Regions from separate parts of the Streptococcus iners subsp. hyiners genome, predicted to be linked through region 1. Evidence: predicted binding sites of a transcription regulator. Region 1 holds the regulator's gene; the other holds the start of a gene.
The links. Region 1 encodes HrcA, which represses chaperone genes, less so after heat shock. Its sites were predicted from a motif close to TTAGCACTCNNNNNNNNNGAGTGCTAA; they were not measured.

Region 1 (9,798 bases):
CTGCAGTTGCATCTGTCGCTACCAATTGTGTTGCGTCAGCAGCTGCTTTCAAAGCCTCATTACCAGCTTGTGTTGTTGCATACAAGCGTGAAGCTTCATTTGACAAGAGTTGTGCTTCTGAGATGTTTTGCTCAAGGACAACTTTCCCTTCTTCAACTGTTACAGGAGTTATTGCAACCGGTGCTGCTGTTTCTGTTGTTGTCGTAGTTGCTGCTGGTGCTGCTGTTGTAGTTGCAGCTACTTCAGCTTTCTTAACAACTTTGATAGTAACAAGGTTTTCAGCACCTTCTGTTACTTCTTGTGAAGTTGTTTCTACTTGACCTTCAGCCAATTCATAGCCTTCTGGTAGTTCTGCTACTACTTCAACTGTTGTTTTTGCAAGGGCATCAGTCGTTGTGACTGTTGTTGTCTTCACAACTGCATCAACAAGAGTACCATCTTCAAGAAGGTACTGAACGATATAGTTGATAGTTGCTGTACGTTCTGTAGCTGCTACTTCTGTAGTTGTAGCTGCTGGTGCTGGTGTAGACGCTACTGTCTCAGTAGCAGCCGTCTCAACACTTGTAGCTAACGCAACTTCTGAGCTAGCCTGTATTGAAGATGTCGCCGTTGTAGAAATAAGTGCTTCTGATGAAGCAGCTGTCTCTTCCGCTTTTACTGCTTGTCCGCCTGCACCCAGTGCCAAGGACATACCAAGCAATACGCTGGCTGCTCCAAAATGGTATTTACGAATCGAGAAATGTTGTCTCGTTCCATACCAGTCAAATGATTTTTTCTTTATTTTACGCATGTAAAATCCTTCCCAATTGCGCAGTATGGTAAGTACAATTCATGATACTTTAATACTGGCATGTTTTTAAAATACGTTACATTATAACATTGATAATCACTGTTTTCAAAAGATTTGTATCTTTTTTTCATGAACTGATGAAACTTTTTTGATTGTTTTCCTAATTTTCCTTTATTTTAGATATTTTCTTACAATAGAAAACAAGGTTTATTTAAAGACAGTATGCACAACGAAAAAGGAAGCAATACATTACACTTCCTTTTTGCTTTATTTTAGAATAGAATATCGCTCCTGAAAGAGAAGCTACTCTATGTATCTTTACTTTATCTCAGCTATTTTACAATTCTTCAAAAGCATCTTTTACCTTGTCAAAGAAGCCTTTTTTATGGGGTTTGATATCAATGTTTCCTGCTGCTGCAAATTCTTTGAGGGCTGCGCGTTGGCGGTCGTTCAAACCTGTAGGGGTAACAATATTGACTGTCACATACTGGTCACCGATGGCACCCCCACGAACACTTGGAGCTCCCTTGCCTTTCAGACGGAAGGTCTTACCTGTCTGTGTTCCTTCAGGGATCACCATATCCACATCACCGTGAACGGTTGGCACATGGACCGTATCACCCAAGGCTGCCTGAACAAAGTTGAGGTCTAATTTATAATAAATTGTTGTCCCCTCACGCTCAAACTTATCTGAAGCCTGGACTTGAATGACCACATAGAGATCTCCGTAAGGACCTCCATTAAAACCTGCTTCCCCCTGACCTGCCAGACGGATTTTCTGACCAGTTTCCACACCTGCTGGCACCTTCACTGTTACTGTATGGGCTTGTTTTTCATGGCCCGTTCCATGACAGATTGTACAAGGATCTTTGATTTGTTTCCCACGACCATGACAAACATCACAGGTCATTTGACGGCGCATGGTCCCAAGTGGTGTTTGCGTATCTACATTGATAATCCCTGAGCCGTGACAGCGTCCACAGGTTACTGGACTAGTACCAGGTTTAGCTCCTGAACCCGTACAAGTCCGACAAGTAGCTTCACGGTGATAAGAAACTTCTTTCTCTGCGCCAAAAATTGCCTCTTCAAACTTGAGGTTGACACGGTATTGGAGGTCATCCCCTTGACGAGGAGCATTCGGATTGCGGGTCGCACCGCCACCACCAAAGAAGCTTGAGAAGATGTCTTCAAAGCCACCGAAACCAGCTCCATCGAAACCACCAAAGCCACCTGCTCCACCGCCGAAGCCTCCGTTTGCCCCAGCAGGACCAAACTGGTCATAGGCAGAACGCTTCTGCGGATCACTCAAGGTTTCATAAGCCTCTTGAACTTCTTTGTATTTATCCTCCGCACCCGGATCCTTGTTAATATCTGGATGGTATTTCTTTGAAAGCTTCCGATAAGCCTTCTTAATCTCGTCTGGCGAAGCATTCTTGGAAACCCCCAGACGATCGTAAAATTCTGTGTTGTTCATATTAAGATACTAAGGGCGTTAAGCGGACACAGCCAAAATAGGAGTTTTGACGTAGGACCTCACCGTCCTAGGAAAAACTATCTTTTTGGCACAGTCCGTAGCCCGTGTTCGATTACGAACACTTTCCTTTCTATCATGGTTTTGGAAAAGTGAAAACAGAAAACTGACGCTGTGTGCCTAACACACTAGGAAGTTTATCTTTTTCACTAGGTTTTTAGCCTGTGTTCGAATAAACGAACTTGTATTCCTTTCTTTGAAATATTGAAAGTAGCCCGTGTTCGATTACGAACACTTTCCTTTCTGTAAAATTAGTTAGGATCTTTCTCAAATGTTGCTTTGAACTCTTCAAATTCTTCGTCAGACAACTCAAAAATAAAGTCTTCCGCAGAATAATCATCGCTTTCTTTGAAGTACATAGTCGCATCTTCAATCAATCCAAGACTGGTTATAACCTGGCGAGAAAAGGCATTTACTGTAAAACCAGTTCCTGTGATAATATTCCCATCTTCACATACTGGTAGGGGACGAAAATTTTCTCCAGATAGAAAGTCAAAATAGTCAATGAAATTTTGCCAAATACCACCTGTATATAAGGTATTCTCCAATAATCCAGCCTTAGCAAGCAGGAGTGGAGCAGAGGAAATCGCTGCAATTTTGATTGGCTTACCATCTAAGCCAGCCAGAAATCGAATGAGGCGCTCATCTCTCAAAGCCGAAGTGAAGTCAATCGTCCCTGGACAAAGAATACAATCATATTCCTCTATATTTACCTCTTCCAAGGTTTTGTTGGCATGACAAGGTAAACCGTCCTCCGAATAAATCGTTTCCTTAGTAGAGGCAATAAAATCAATCTTTCGCCCAAAATTCAACACCAATGTGCTAGTCAACGGAGCTATCTCATAAAGAGAAAAATTAGGATAAAGCAAACAAGCAACTTTTTTCACGAAAAGCCTCCTCATCAGTTATTTACCCAAAAACAGAGGCTGGGTTGCAACCTCTGTGATTGGAATTTTGACTTAATAATGATTTCTATTCTCGAGAAGATAAGAACTGAGTTCGAGCTAAGAACTTCAGAAAAAAGATAACTTTCCATGTTCTAGATACTCAAAGAAATTCAAGACTAGGCTAGGCAACTGGACGAAGATTGAACTGGAGTTCATCGCGGAGAGTTAACGAAACCTAGTGAAGAATTTCGAAGAGTACTACTTCTCAGTAAACTCGCCATCTACAACATCATCGCCTGCGTTGTTAGCTGTTTGGGCACCTTCTTGGCCTGCGGCTGCTTGTTGGGCTGCTGCGGCTTGCTCGTAGAGTTTCACTGCAAGGGCTTGGGCTTTTTCGTTGAGGTTTTCAAGTTTAGCCTTCATGTCATCCAAGTTGTTGGCTTCTTGAGCTGCTTTCAACTCATCAAGGGCTGCTTGAGCTTGGTCGCGCTCTGCGTCGAAGCCTTTGCCTTCAGTTTCTTTCAGAGTTTTCTCAGTCGCAAAGATTGCTTGGTCAACATCGTTACGAAGGTCCACTTCTTCCTTACGTTTCTTATCTGCTTCAGCGTTTGCTTCTGCATCTTTCATCATGCGGTCGATTTCTTCGTCTGTCAAACCTGAGTTAGATTGGATAACAATAGTTTGTTCTTTTTGCGTACCAAGGTCTTTGGCTTTTACAGAAACGATACCGTTCTTGTCGATGTCGAATGTTACTTCGATTTGTGGAATACCACGAGGTGCTGCAGGAATGTCAGTCAATTGGAAGCGACCAAGAGTCTTGTTGTCTGCTGCCATTGGACGCTCACCTTGAAGCACATGGATATCAACAGCTGGCTGGTTGTCCGCCGCAGTTGAGAAGACTTGTGATTTAGACGTTGGGATCGTTGTGTTGCGGTCGATGAGTTTTGTAAAGACACCACCCATTGTTTCGATACCAAGTGACAATGGTGTTACGTCAAGAAGAACAACATCTTTCACATCACCAGTGATGACACCACCTTGGATTGCTGCACCCATAGCAACAACTTCATCAGGGTTTACAGATTTATTTGGCTCTTTACCAGTTTCAGCCTTAACAGCTTCTACAACGGCTGGGATACGAGTTGAACCACCGACAAGGATAACTTCGTCAATTTCTGACAAGCTAAGACCTGCATCTGAAAGAGCTTGACGAACAGGAATTTTTGTACGTTCTACAAGGTCGTAAGTCAATTCATCGAATTTCGCACGTGTCAAAGTCATTTCCAAGTGAAGCGGACCTGCTGCACCTGCAGTGATGAACGGCAAGCTGATTTGAGTGGATGTTACACCTGACAAGTCTTTTTTCGCTTTTTCAGCTGCATCTTTCAAACGTTGAAGAGCCATTTTGTCAGCAGACAAGTCGATGCCATTTTCTTTCTTGAATTCTGCTACCATGTGATCGATAATCTTTTGGTCAAAGTCGTCACCACCGAGCTTGTTATCACCTGCTGTTGCAAGTACGTCAAAGACACCGTCACCAAGTTCAAGGATAGATACGTCAAATGTACCACCACCAAGGTCGAATACCAAGATTTTTTCGTCTTTGTCAGTCTTGTCCAAACCGTAAGCAAGAGCTGCTGCAGTTGGCTCGTTGACGATACGTTCTACTTCAAGACCAGCAATTTTACCAGCGTCTTTGGTTGCTTGACGTTGCGCATCGTTGAAGTAAGCAGGAACAGTGATAACGGCTTTAGTTACTTTTTCACCAAGGTACTCTTCAGCGTAGCCTTTCAAGTATTGAAGGATCATAGCTGAGATTTCTTGTGGTGTGTATTCTTTGCCGTTTGCTGAAACTTTTTCAGAAGTTCCCATTTTTGATTTGATAGAGATGATGGTATCTGGGTTAGTCACTGCTTGGCGTTTTGCCGCGTCACCAACGATGATTTCACCATTTTTGAAAGACACAACAGACGGAGTTGTACGGTTCCCTTCTGGGTTTGCGATAATTTTTGATTCAGTTCCTTCAAGAACTGCAACTGCTGAGTTTGTTGTACCTAAGTCAATACCGATAATTTTAGACATATGTGTTACCTCTTTTTTATTTCTTTTAGTGATACTCTCCTTAAGTGGCGACGCCGTCAGAGCCCGCTTTTGCGGTCTCTTTGACTAAAGTTTGAGCCTCTAGTCTCAAACTTTGCGTATTTACCGCCACGGCGGAGAGTATCGAATGAGCTCACGATGTTCGCCAGCCCACAAGCTCAAGGCTTGTCTTTTTTTACAATTTCATAGTTTTGTGACATTTCGGTCAAGTTTCTTTTTTGGGAAATAGCAGAGTGGCTACTCTGATACGACTACCATAGCCGGTCTCAGCAAGCGTTCATGCAGCTTGTAGCCTTTTTGGAAGACTTGTGCAATGTGTTCTGCTGGGCAATCGTCTGTGGCTGGAACTGTTTGAATGGCCATGTGAAGATTTGGGTCAAAGACATCGGTTGCGACTTCCTCCACCCCTTCTTCTTTGAGGGCTTGAATCAAGCTTTCCTGTACCATTTCCAAGCCTTTTTTGACATCTTCTGTCAAGCCTTCGACTTGAAGGGCACGCTCCAAGTTATCCAAACTTGGCAAGATTTTCTTGGCCAAGTCTTGTGAACGGTAACGCTGAATGGTTTGGCGTTCCTCGTTGGCACGGCGTTGGATATTTTGCATTTCAGCGTGAGCACGAAGGTACTTGTTTTCAAATTCTTCCGCTCGCTCATTTGCCAAATCCAATTCTGACTTTTCAGGTGTCTCCACAACTTCTTCTGTTGCTTCAACCTCTTCTACGATTTCTTCGTTTTTGATTTCTTCTGACAAAGCATTCTCCTTTAATTGACTTCATAATGATTACTACTTAAATATCTGTAGTAATCGGTTAATTTCATAAATAGGACGCGGCTGATGATATTGATCAAACTCATCTGCCTGCGGTAGTTCATGTCAACAGGACCGAGCAAACTCATCTGGCCCATGCCCCGATAGGGGATTGGAAAGCAATGATGAATGATAGTCACATCTGCAAGAGCAGGTTCTCTATGTTCCGCCACAGAAATGCTGGTCTGCTGGTTTGGCGCCAAGCCCTGCCGCAACTCTGGTGCCAATAGCTGAGGACTATCCAAGAGTTGGTAGGTGGCGAGGTTGCCGTAGGTCAGCGAAGCAACTTTTCCACTGATAAAGACCGATTCTCGGAAGAGATTAGCAAAGATATAGTCCATCAAATCCAAGACATTGTCCGTCGTGGTAAAGTAACGTTGCACCACCTGGGGAATCTCCGTCCGCAGCTTGTAGTGGATTGCCAAGACCGTCTGGTCAACGAAGCGTTCATCCACCAGGCGTTTGAGCACCTCCAAGTCCCTGGCCAAAAAGTTCTTGGGAATGGCAAACTGGACAGTGACAGGTTTGGACTGGTCCAAAGTCAAGACTGCCAGGGCATCGTGGCTACTGAGCTGCACGATGTCAAAGGAAGTCAGCTGCTGACTGGTCGGCTCCACATCTAAAATGACCGAGGAATAGCCTGTCAAATCCGCTAGGACTGTACTGGCCCGCTCCAAGATGTCCTCCAGCTTGAAGGCTTCAAAGTCGAAGGCCTTAACCACCTGATAAACATCTTCTTCATCAATGTGTTCCAGATTAAGCGAGTGGTTGACAAAGTATTGAAAACCAGCCCTACTGGGTATCCGACCACTTGATGTGTGGGCCTTTTCTAGCAAGCCCAACTGCTCCAGCTTAGCCATGTCATTGCGAATGGTAGCAGAGCTAGAAGCAATCATCTCCTGCAAGGCCTTAGAACCAACCGGCTCATGATGACGCGTAAACAATTCAACAATCAGATTCAAAATATCATTTTGACGTTGGGTAATCATCTCCGCTCCTTTCATGAACACTGTTTTAGTTACGCTCAATGAAAATCGACAGTAGCCTAGGAAGCGAGGCCGAATGTAGAACTGTGGTTCACAAAGGCAAGCTGACAACGGATAGTGTTGATTTTTGAAGAGCGTTAGCACTCTATGATGTCGAGTGCTAACCTATATACTCCCATTATACGCTGAAAAAATGGATTGTCAAGAGAAAAAGACAAAAAATTAGCACTCTTTTGCCTAGAGTGCTAAAAATCAGTCTGAGGACCTAGTTACTCTTTACCATACGATAAAAACGGGTACCTAGTAATAATAAAAGTGGAATATAAATGATAGAAATACCTAAGACAAAAGCTGGATGTGAACGCATGTTCGTCCCCAATAGAATGAAATACAGTCCCAAAGATAGCAAATAGCGTCTTTGGAAGATTGTTTTCACAAACTCTACCTTACTTTCCCTATCACCATACAATTCAAGCTCTCCCATCTTCGCAGGTTTTCTAAAAATATTGAAATTTTGGCAGGATACGACAAGCTCCCATCCATAATCCTCGTACATACGCAAATAGGAGTCTCGGTCTTTATTTTTTGATTCCTTAAAATCAACCTGATACACAACCTCTTCTGGCTGGCATTTTTCAAAATGATAAAAGAAGAGCCAGCTAATCTTAACTAGTTTCCACCCTTGTTGATGCATCTCACTGAGATAGCTTGCCTGCTGACTGAAATCTGTGATAAAAAATACCTTACACTCTGTCTTAGTCTCCATGACTCTCCCCCTTACTATTTCGATAAAGTCGTTCAATTCGAGCCAATTCTATATCTAGAATTTCTCGACCTGTTGCTGTTATTTGGTAAAACTTTCGCTTGTCTTCTTCTCTAACAAAGGCAATCAAGCCGTCCTTCTCCATCTTTGATAGGGTACCGTACATGGTTCCAGGGCTAATCACGACCTGACCTGCCGTGACTTCCTTGGTCTTCTGGGTAATATCGTAACCATGCCGTTCTTCCTGTAAATGAAAGAGAATATAGAAGGCTGTCTCTGTCATAGGAACATAGACGCGTTTTAACTTATCGTTCATAAAACTCCTTTCGCACTACGATACATCGAACTTCGATATATAAATTATATCGCACCTCGATGTATAAGTCAACAAAAAAATCAGAGAAAACTCCCTGATTTTATATCTTATTCCCCTTGGGCAATTAATTCCGCCCCACGTTTGCGGTAGGATAGGTCACCAACAGCTTCAATTAAGAGCTTGCCATTTTCATATTTGAGGACGGTAATTGAGCCGTTATCCAGGAAGACATTGGCTCCACGCTCTGGCTCCAACAGATGGGCCAGGGTTGCAATGGTCATACCATGACTGACCACAAGGGCATTGCCGCCGCCCTGCTTTTCCAAGTCTTGGGCGATAGCCTCAAAGCCTGTCAAGATACGATTGCTCAAGACGTCCCAAGATTCCGCCCATCCAGCGGTGTCTGCTTCTTGGATACCTGCTGCGATTTCCGCAAAGGACATGCCAGTCGCATCAACAGTCCCTTTCAAACGAGGCAGGACACCTTGGAAAAGCTCAGCATCGTACATGCCTTCAAAACTACCAAAGCACCATTCACGGATACGCTTGTCTTGGTAGTAAGGGATTTTTCCTAAAATTCCCAACTCACGCTGGGCAATGGTCATGGTCTGAACGGTTCGCCCCAGATCACTAGATACAGCAAGTTTAAAATCAATACCCGCATCCTTTAGCCCCAAGCCCAGTTCACGAATCCCTTCCTCACCTGCCTTGGTCAGCGGTGTGTCACACCAGCCCTGCACGCGCCCAATGGTATTGAACATGGTTTTCCCGTGACGAGAAATATATAATCTTACGTCTGCCATAGCATTCTCCTTGTCTTTTCTTACTATTAGTATAGCAAAAAACCGACTGCTTGTCGCAATCGGTTTACGTTTTTTAGTTCTTAAAACTATGAATCGGTGCTGGAATCTGTCCGCCACGGTTGATAAAATCCACAGACGAAGCCTGATTGACCTTCATGACAGGAGCTGTTCCAAGTAGTCCACCAAATTCGATCATGTCTCCTTCTTTTCCAAGTGGAATGATACGGACCGCAGTCGTTTTCTGGTTGATGACCCCAATAGCCGCTTCATCCGCAATCATAGCCGCAATGGTTTCAGCTGGCGTTGTTTCTGGAATAGCAATCATGTCCAAACCAACAGAACAGATGGCTGTCATAGCTTCCAATTTTTCAAGGTTAAGCGAGCCATTTTGCACCGCAGCAATCATGCCCTCGTCCTCAGAAACAGGGATGAAGGCACCTGACAAGCCGCCAACTTGGTTGCAGGCCATTACCCCACCCTTTTTCACTGCATCATTGAGCAGAGCAAGGGCAGCAGTCGTTCCGTGCGTACCAACGGTTTCTAAGCCCATTTCCTCCAAAACTCGTGCTACTGAATCGCCAACGGCCGGAGTCGGAGCAAGGGACAGGTCCACGATACCGAACTTGACACCCAGGCGTTCACTGGCCATATTTCCGACCAACTGACCGATACGGGTAATCTTGAAGGCCGTCTTCTTGACGGTCTCCGCCACCACATCAAAGCTCTCACCACGCACTTTTTCAAGGGCACGCTTGACCACACCAGGCCCAGACACGCCGACATTGATGACCACATCCGCCTCACCGACACCATGG
Region 2 (9,798 bases), 130 kb from region 1:
TGTCAATGAGTCACCAGTTGTAGTATCTTTCAAACCAACCGCAGCGGCGATATCACCAGCGTAAACAGTTTCAATTTCTTGACGGCTGTTTGCGTGCATTTGAAGGATACGTCCGATACGCTCACGTTTACCTTTAGAAGTGTTCATTACGTATGAACCACTGTTAAGTACACCTGAGTAGACACGGAAGAATGTCAAACGACCTACGAATGGGTCAGTCATGATCTTGAAGGCAAGAGCTGCAAATGGCTCTTCGTCAGAAGCATGACGCTCTTCTTCAGCATCTGTATCTGGATTGATACCTTTGATAGCAGGGATGTCAACTGGGCTTGGAAGGTAGTCAATAACCGCATCAAGCATCAATTGAACACCTTTGTTTTTGAAGGCTGAACCACACAATACTGGGAAGAATTCAACGTTGATTGTTGCTTTACGGATAGCAGCTTTCAATTCGTCGTTTGTGATTTCTTCACCTTCAAGGTATTTCATCATCAATTCTTCATCAGTTTCCGCAACTGCTTCAACCAATTTTTCACGGTATTCTTGAGCTTGCTCAAGGTATTCAGCCGGAATATCTTCTTCAAGAATATCTGTACCAAGGTCGTTAGTATAGATTTCAGCTTTCATCTTGATCAAGTCGATGATACCACGGAACTCATCTTCAGAACCGATTGGCAATTGAATTGGGTGAGCATTTGCTTGAAGACGCTCATGAAGTGTGCTTACTGAGTAAAGGAAGTCAGCACCGATTTTGTCCATTTTGTTGGCAAATACGATACGTGGAACACCGTATTCAGTTGCTTGACGCCATACTGTTTCAGTTTGTGGCTCAACACCTGATTGTGAGTCAAGAACGGTAACCGCACCATCAAGAACGCGAAGTGAACGTTGTACTTCGATTGTGAAGTCCACGTGTCCTGGTGTGTCGATGATGTTTACACGGTGGTTGTTCCATTGAGCTGTTGTCGCAGCAGATGTGATTGTGATACCACGCTCTTGCTCTTGCTCCATCCAGTCCATTTGTGATGCACCTTCGTGAGTTTCACCGATTTTGTGGATTTTACCAGTGTAGTAAAGAATACGCTCAGTTGTCGTTGTTTTACCCGCGTCAACGTGCGCCATGATACCGATATTACGAGTTTTTTCTAATGAAAATTCGCGTGCCATGAGGTTTGTTCTCCTATAATTTTAGTTTTATACTTTATTATACCATATTTTAAGAAAAGCGAGTGGGCAAGTCCCACCCGCTTGATTTCTTACTAATGGTGTGAAGTGGATGAGGCAAGCCTCAATCCGATTTGTGATGATTGAACGAGAAGTTTGTACCATAATCATAATTGATTTATGTAGAACTAACTTGACTTCCTCACATCCTAATTAGTTGAGTTCGGACTAAAAATTCTGGAAAAAAGATAAATCTTCCTTGGACCTTAAGGTCCATCGTCTGATTTCCTATTTTTCCTTGAATTTTCTTAACGTCCTCACATCCTAATTGAACTCGGGCTACAACTCACTGACAAAAAGATGAACCTCATTGATTGCACAGCAATCTGCTTCGCTTCCCTATTTTGTCTAGGAGTTGCTTGACGCCCTCGTATCTTATTCTTACCAGCGGAAGTGTGCGAATGCGCGGTTTGCTTCTGCCATTTTATGGGTGTCTTCACGTTTCTTAACAGCTGCACCTGTGTTGTTTGCTGCATCCATGATTTCTTTCGCAAGGCGATCGATCATAGTGTGCTCACCACGGTTACGAGCGATTGTTACCAACCAACGAAGACCAAGTGTTGTACGACGCTCTGGACGAACTTCAACTGGAACTTGGTAGTTAGAACCACCGACACGACGTGCACGTACTTCAAGTACAGGCATGATGTTTTCCATTGCTGTTTCAAATACTTCAAGTGCATCGTTACCAGTTGCTTCTTTGATTTGATCAAAGGCACCGTAAACGATTGATGCAGCAGTACCACGTTTACCGTCCAACATAACACGGTTGATCAAACGAGTTACCAATTTTGAGTTATACAATGGATCTGGCAATACTTCGCGCTTAGGCGCTTGATTTTTACGACTCATTTATATTTCCCCTTTCTTAGCCTTTTGGACGTTTAGTACCGTATTTAGAACGGCCTTGCTTACGATCGTTAACACCTGCAGTATCAAGCGCACCACGAACGATATGGTAACGTACCCCTGGAAGGTCTTTTACACGTCCACCACGAAGAAGAACAACGCTGTGCTCTTGCAAGTTGTGGCCGATACCTGGGATGTAAGCAGTAACTTCGATAAGGTTGCTCAAACGTACACGAGCGAATTTACGAAGGGCTGAGTTAGGTTTTTTAGGTGTCATTGTTCCGACACGAGTTGCAACACCGCGTTTTTGTGGTGATGAAACGTTAGTTTGAACTTTTTTACGGCTGTTGTAACCAACGTTCAAAGCTGGTGATTTAGATTTTTCTACTTTAGACTTACGTGGTTTACGTACCAACTGGTTAATTGTAGGCATCTACATTCTCCTGTATATATTTTTTATTTTTGGTGATAGGGCATTGGTGACAACCCCTATCTGTGTGTACTTTTGCAACATTTGTCAGCACGTCCCTGTACACTCTTGAGAGACCAAAAGTAAAAAGTACCGTCTAATATAGTACCACATCTCAAAACTATTGTCAAATAGATATGTTTGAAATTTTCAAGAAAAAACACAGCCAAGTAGCTGTGTCAATTTGCTATTTCTTAGTAGCCCATACCCATTCCATCCATACCTTGTGGCATAGCTGGAGCGGCTGGTTCTGGCTTGTTGGCAACGACTGCTTCTGTCGTCAAAATCAAGCTGGCTACGGAAGCCGCATTTTGAAGAGCAGAACGAGTAACTTTAACAGGGTCAATAATTCCTGCCTCAATCATATTCACCCATTCACCTGTCGCAGCATTAAAGCCTGTTCCAAGCTCAGAATTCTTCAATTTATCAATGATAACTGAACCTTCATAGCCTGCGTTATAGGCAATCTGGCGCACTGGTTCTTCCAAGGCGCGCAGGACAATATTGCGTCCTGTTTCATCATCACCGGTCAATTCAAGCTTGGCTACGCTATCAATCACATTGACAAGAGCTGTACCACCACCAGCAACGATTCCTTCTTCAACTGCGGCACGTGTTGCATTAAGGGCATCTTCGATACGGAGTTTCATTTCTTTCAACTCAGTCTCAGTAGCGGCACCAACTTTGATGACTGCGACACCGCCAGACAATTTAGCCAAACGCTCTTGCAATTTTTCACGGTCAAATTCTGAAGTTGTTCCCTCAATTTGTGACTTGATAACAGCAACACGGTTAGCAATGGCTTCAGGATTTCCAGCACCTTCAACAATGGTTGTGCCATCTTTGTCGACCACAACTTTTGCAGCCTGACCAAGTGCTTCAATGGTTGCATCTTTCAAGTCCAAACCAAGGTCTTCTGTAATGACTGTACCGCCTGTCAAGATAGCAATGTCTTCCAACATAGCTTTACGACGGTCACCAAAGCCTGGAGCTTTGACTGCAACAACGTTGAATGTACCACGAATCTTGTTGAGAACAAGGGTAGGAAGTGCTTCACCATCCACATCGTCAGCAATAATCAAAAGCGGACGGTTGGTCTGAAGAATGCTTTCCAAGAGTGGCAAAATGTCTTGGATATGAGAAATTTTCTTATCTGTAATCAAGATGAATGGATTTTCAAGTTCTGCCACCATTTTTTCATTATCTGTTACCATGTATTGTGACAGATAACCACGGTCGAATTGCATACCTTCTACCACATCCAACTCAGTTTCCATACCGCGAGATTCTTCAATAGTGATAACACCGTCTGTTCCCACGCGCTCCATAGCTTCTGAAATGTACTCACCAACTTTTTCAGAACGTGAAGACACGGCTGCTACTTGAGCAATTTCAGCTTTATTGGATACAGGACTTGCTTGTGCTTTCAAGGCCTCAACCGCTGTTGCAACTGCTGCTTCAATCCCACGACGGATACCGATTGGATTGGCACCTGCAGTTACGTTTTTCAATCCTTCACGTACGATAGCCTGGGTCAAAACAGTGGCAGTTGTTGTACCGTCACCAGCAATGTCATTGGTTTTTGATGCCACTTCGGATACCAACTTAGCACCCATATTTTCAAAGTGATCTTCCAATTCGATTTCTTTGGCAATGGTTACACCATCATTTGTAATGAGTGGTGAGCCATAAGCCTTTTCCAAGACAACATTGCGACCTTTTGGACCCAAGGTTACTTTGACTGTATCAGCCAAAATATCAACACCACGGACCATGCTCTCGCGTGCATCTGCTGCAAATTTAATTTCTTTTGCCATTTTATTTCCATCCTTTGTATCAATTAAATATTATAAAGTGCTATATTTCTTCCAATTTCCATAAAAATATCAGATTATCCCCAAAAAAGTGTTCAAAGTAGACCACAAGATAATCACAAATTTGCTCTAGTGATTGTTCTGTTACATCTAAAGTAATATATCGTTTTGAGCGATAATCCAAAATTGTCATACCATCTAAAAAGGGCGGCAAGACTGTTTCCAAGGATTGAAACCAAGGTTTCTTAATTGGAAGAGCTAAGTTTAGCATATTGTCTGACGTCAATTGAAACCAAATTTGCTGCTGGTTTCCTTGTTCCCAGGCAGTTATACAGCTTCCGGACGTGCTAGCTTGCAAAAAATTCTGAAGAATCTCACTTAGCTGTTCTTTCATAGTCTATCTTACTCAACCACTGCTACAATATCCGCCTCACGGACAATAGTCACTTTTTCTTCACCATCTTTGACTTCCAGACCAGCGTGGGCCTCGACCAAGACCTTGTCACCGACTGCCACAGACGGTGCAATCAATTCTCCGTTCAAGGTGCGAATTCCTTGACCAACCGCTAAGACCTGCGCCTCTTTGGTCGCTGCTTGGCTAGTTCCTGCAAGGACAAAGCCCCCTACTGTCTGTTCTTTTTCTTCGATTTTTACAACGATGCGATCGCCTAATGGTTTCAACATATCAATGCCTCCTTCATTTTTAGCACTCCGACATCTCGAGTGCTAATTCACAATTCTTATTGTATCACTTGGTCAAAAATAGTCAAGAAAATTCTATTTTATTTTTCCTAAAATCCGTCGCAGGACTGAGGAAACGAAGCCTGTTAATTATAGTGAAACTATGCTATACTATTTTTAACAAGTTAGGGGGTATTCATGAAATTTTTTAGAGAGCTAAAAACAGATTACCTAGAAAGCCGTTTTTCCGTTCACGAAAGTTTCGCCGAATGGTTTTTAAAGCGTAAATTAGGTTTTTGGGGCAAAATAATGTTCGCCTATCTACTCTGGGCAATCTGGATATTTTTCTTTAGCCACCCTCATTACATCATCTTTTTCTTCTACGGAGTTCTCCTACTTTCTCTAATTATCATGCTGATAGAATGGTGGAAATATAGAAAATAAGTAGCAAAAAACGCCAACTTTCGTCAGCGTTTTTTAAGGAGATATGAAAAATATTTAGGATTGACTATAGTATAGCCTACTTTTTCTCGTTCTCCATCGGTCTTAGGACCGATATTGCTTTAAAACGGTAATTCCTCCTCTTCCAAGACCAAGTCAGCTAGGTCATCGCCTGTGTTATTTTCACGCATGGCACGTTGGGCGCGACTTTCAAGCAACTGGAAGGTATTGCCCAAGATTTCCGTCACATAGTGGTTGCTGCCGTCTTTTTCGTATTTTCGCGTTCGCAACTCACCGTCAATAGAAATCAGACTGCCCTTGCTGCCATAAGAAACAAGTGTCTCCGCCAGTTTGCCCCAGAAAATGACATTAAGAAAATCTGCTTCACGTTCGCCATTTTCTGTCTTAAATCGTCGATTAACTGCAACAGTAACACGAGTCAAATTTTTACCAGTTGGTGTTTGAGTGAGTTCAGGTTGGGCCGTCAAGCGACCGATTAAAATTGTTTTATTATACATATTATATCCTCCTACTTATTTATTCGTAGAAGGATTTGAAAAGGAGCGAAAATTATGAAAGAATTTTTGATGGAAAAGATACAGACCTCCCAACCATATACCAATGCCGAACTGGCTTGGTTGCTGGAAAACATCGGTCATCCTGTTCCTGCTATACGCGACGAACTGGTCTATGCTAGTTTTTGCCACATCTTTTTGGAGGGCTTGGTCACAAGGGAGCAAGCACAGTCGCTGCTACAATTCTCTCAAGAAACCAGTCCTCTTTCCCTAGAAAGTTCCACACTAAAGTGAAGTTTTACTTGCTTACTTTACTGTCTGTTGCTGTCTGTCGATAATGAGCCAGAGTCTATTTATCATGCATTTTTAAGCACTAACGACCGTGACCTACTCTTCCAGCAGGCCTTGGATTATTTGGCGATTGAAAATGACTGGTCTGGCTACGATGAAAAACTCGGTTGGATCCATACCGTTGCCCACGGAGCAGATTTTCTTCTGGCCGCAAGCTGTCATGATCAATTTCCCGCTGAAAAAAGCAAAGAAGTCTGGCACAAATTCCTGTATATTTACTACTGAATGAAAAAGTAACCAGCCAAGAGCTGACGGAATGGATTAGCAAGCTGGACTTTCCAAATCAAGAACCAGTAGACTACTTCCGGTGGCTCAATCTCCAACATTTTCTGTCTAGTCTTTACTTCCAACTTAGGTCACATCAAGCATCGACCGAAGAAATCGAACAGGCTATTGAAGGAAAAATTGAACCAGCATAAAAGAATTGGCCAAAATTGACCAATTCTTCTTTTTTCTATCCCTTCCAATGTTTAGCTGGATCAAAGGCCTCTCCGACTTCTGCGGAGTCGTCCAATTCGATAATACCACGGACTTGTGGTGCGTTTGGTAATGCCAATTCACGTGGGCTACACATCATACCAAAGCTATCTTCACCGCGCAATTTCCCTGGGAAAATCAGGCTACCGCTCGGCATCATTGCCCCCGGAAGAGCCACAATGGTTTTCAGGCCTTGGGCAGCATTTGGGGCACCAGCTACGATTTGCACTGTTTTGTCACCAACATTGACCTGACAGATATTGAGGTGGTCGCTATCTGGATGCGGAACCAGTTCCACAATCTGACCGACTACGAACTTTGGAGCATTGTCGTTAACCAAGCTTTCAGTAAAACCTTCCTTAGCCAATTCAGCATTCAAGGTCGCAACTTGCTCATCTGTCAAGAAAACTTGACCATTTCCAGCAAGCTCAACCAAACTTGATGCTTCAAAGATATTCCAAGCGACTGTTTGACCCGTTTCTGCTAAGAAGACACGTGCTACCTTGCCCTTGCGTTCAAACTGGACAGCCTGTCCCTTGTCCTCCGCAACAATCACCATAAGAACATCGCCGACGTGTTCCTTATTATATGTAAAAATCATTTCTTTTTCATTTCTCCTTTATGCAAATAGACCGGTCAAGCCTTTCCAAAGATTTTCAAAGAAGGCACCGATTTTTTCTAAAATCCCTGAATCTTGTAAATTCTTATAGGCTTCTGAAATTTGTTGCTCCGCCTCTTGCTTGAACTGGTTGAGTTGAGCAGCAACTTCTGCCGAATCAATAGCAGAGGTTTCCTGATAAGCTTTGGCAAATGTGACTAGCTTAGAAATTTCATCTGCTGTGATGACATTTTCCAAACCGTTTTGGGCCAAAACATCATTGATGATGGTGTTGATGTCAGCCTCAGAAGCCACCTGACCATTGGATTGCTTGTAATCCGCAAGAGCTGTCTTGATTTCTGCTACTGCCTTATCCAAGGCCGAACTATCAAAATTAGTGTCACCTGTGTGAGCCGTTGCCACTTCATTGACTGTCTCTAGCTCCTGTTGAGCTACTTCAGTTCGAGCGGTATCAACTGTTTCACCATTGGCCGCAAGAGCCTTGTAAACACCTGTCAGAGCGGACTCTCCCGTCACCTGAATGGGTGCCGCAACGTCAATCAAGACATCTGTCGCACCAGCTGTAATAGCCGCATTGGCATACTGGGTTTCGGTAATCAAGGTGATGTTCTGTGGCGTCTTAATATCCACTAAAACCCCTTTGCCAGCGTCCTGCTTTTGCACCAAGACAGATGAATAGAGGGAGGCTGTATCCGCTCCAGATGTACCTAAATATTGGTCCATATCCGTGCCAACAACAACCTGACGACTAACATTATTGACATCCGAAATACCAAATAGATTGTTAACCTCTGTCGCCTGCGCATCTGACAAACCGCCACCGTAGACCAGTGTTGGCTTGCCCCATTTTTCATTGATGACATCCGTCTGGATTTCCGCTTGAGCCAGCGGTGCCAAACTCAAACTCAAGCCCAGCACCACAGGTGCTAGCAGGATTTTTCCTAATGATTTCTTCATGTTTTTTCCTTTCTTTTGGGAAATGGGAGTGGGAAAGAACTCGACCATCCATAGAAGAGTTCGTCAACAAGTCCTTATTTCCAGTTGTTGAGCTGAAACAGTCTATCCCCAGACTGTTTCACTCCCACCCCCGCATAGCTCAAAAGGTTCAGTGAACCTTTTGAGGTTGGAAATAGAGTGAACTTTGTTCGCAACAGTCGTAATGGTCCGATTTGGAGTGTAAAACACGAATTGCTGAGATTTGCTCTGCAAATCCCATCTCCAACCTTTAACAGTCCCCCAGACTGTTAAAGCCAATCAACCACTGCGCTGAGATGTTGACACAAACCCTGAGAAGTGGCGCTGGACTTGAGCCCAGCATCGATTTACCTACCCAGTCCAGATAAGAAGTTCATGATTTCTTCCTTGGTCTTGCGATTCTTATCGACAAAACGACCGATTTCCTTCCCATTTTCCAAAACAACCAGACTTGGAATGCCTAAAATAGCCCATTCCTGTGCCAAAGGCATAAAGTCATCTCGATCCAGTTGCACAAAACAGAAATCCGGAAAAGCCTCTTCGATAGCTGGCAAATGCGGTTTGATATAGTGGCAATCTCCACACCAAGTCGTCACAAATAGAAAAACAGTTGGCTTGCCATCTTCAATCAAGGCAGCCACTTCTTCAAGATTTGTTGGAAAAATCATCTTTCTTCCTCCCTGTACTGAATAGAACCTTGGGTATTTTCAAATAAAAACACCTGTCCTGCCTCCATCACAACCCCGCCAATAAGCTGATCACGAGTTGAGGCTGTTTCATCCACATAGACCGTGGCAATCTCTCCTAAATCAGCGAAAAAGTCACGCACCTCCTGCAATGCCTGTGCTTTTTTACGGTCTTCTTGGATTTTACGGTAAAATTGAGCACTAGCGGTGAGCACACCTGCCCCCAATAAGCCTGCTAGCAAGGCTGTCTTTTTCTTTTTCATGTTGACTATTTTATCATATTTCTCTGGATTTTTCCCAAAAATGCCATTGGACTTGTGACAGCTGAGAAAAACTCTCACTGCTTGACAAAAGACTAAAAAATAGATAGAATGGTCTTACAGTGATAAATGTTTGTCAACACTTGGCAATCAAAATACCCCCAACGTTCCCAGCGTTGAGGGTTTTCTTTTGCCCCTGGGGCCTACTTGTCACGATTGTTGAGCCATCTTTCAAACAAAACTGTTAGAAAACTGACGAACAAAGGTACAAGAAAAACTGTGATAAATGCTTCCCACACTTAGCAATCACCTCCTCTCTATTTTGAGGGGCGTTTCTATCCTAGCAATTTTCAAACATTCTTGTCAATACTATCCCATATTTTTCTATATTTTCAAGACAAGTCTAGCTCTTCGTGATAAAATAGTAGTAATCATGT

Region 2: the regulator HrcA is predicted to act here: its motif matches at 5,060-5,086, upstream of groES (co-chaperone GroES).

The regions. Positions count from the first base shown of each region.
Region 1 is NZ_CP118734.1:260,226-270,023, reverse strand. It holds gene PW220_RS01500 (MucBP domain-containing protein) at 1-790, opposite strand, end outside; gene dnaJ (molecular chaperone DnaJ) at 1,128-2,264, opposite strand; gene PW220_RS01490 (DJ-1/PfpI family protein) at 2,573-3,208, opposite strand; gene dnaK (molecular chaperone DnaK) at 3,467-5,290, opposite strand; gene grpE (nucleotide exchange factor GrpE) at 5,546-6,058, opposite strand; gene hrcA (heat-inducible transcriptional repressor HrcA) at 6,070-7,104, opposite strand; gene PW220_RS01470 (DUF2812 domain-containing protein) at 7,367-7,867, opposite strand; gene PW220_RS01465 (PadR family transcriptional regulator) at 7,857-8,180, opposite strand; gene PW220_RS01460 (histidine phosphatase family protein) at 8,288-8,983, opposite strand; gene PW220_RS01455 (PFL family protein) at 9,057-9,798, opposite strand, start outside.
Region 2 is NZ_CP118734.1:132,725-142,522, reverse strand. It holds gene fusA (elongation factor G) at 1-1,167, opposite strand, end outside; gene rpsG (30S ribosomal protein S7) at 1,606-2,076, opposite strand; gene rpsL (30S ribosomal protein S12) at 2,093-2,506, opposite strand; gene groL (chaperonin GroEL) at 2,737-4,359, opposite strand; gene PW220_RS00850 (hypothetical protein) at 4,400-4,750, opposite strand; gene groES (co-chaperone GroES) at 4,759-5,040, opposite strand; gene PW220_RS00840 (hypothetical protein) at 5,236-5,481, shown strand; gene PW220_RS00835 (single-stranded DNA-binding protein) at 5,601-5,996, opposite strand; gene PW220_RS00830 (hypothetical protein) at 6,051-6,287, shown strand; gene PW220_RS00825 (DUF2785 domain-containing protein) at 6,315-6,569, shown strand; gene PW220_RS00820 (hypothetical protein) at 6,563-6,694, opposite strand; gene ytpR (YtpR family tRNA-binding protein) at 6,799-7,422, opposite strand; gene PW220_RS00810 (DUF1002 domain-containing protein) at 7,441-8,397, opposite strand; gene PW220_RS00805 (thioredoxin family protein) at 8,763-9,083, opposite strand; gene PW220_RS00800 (DUF4651 domain-containing protein) at 9,080-9,364, opposite strand.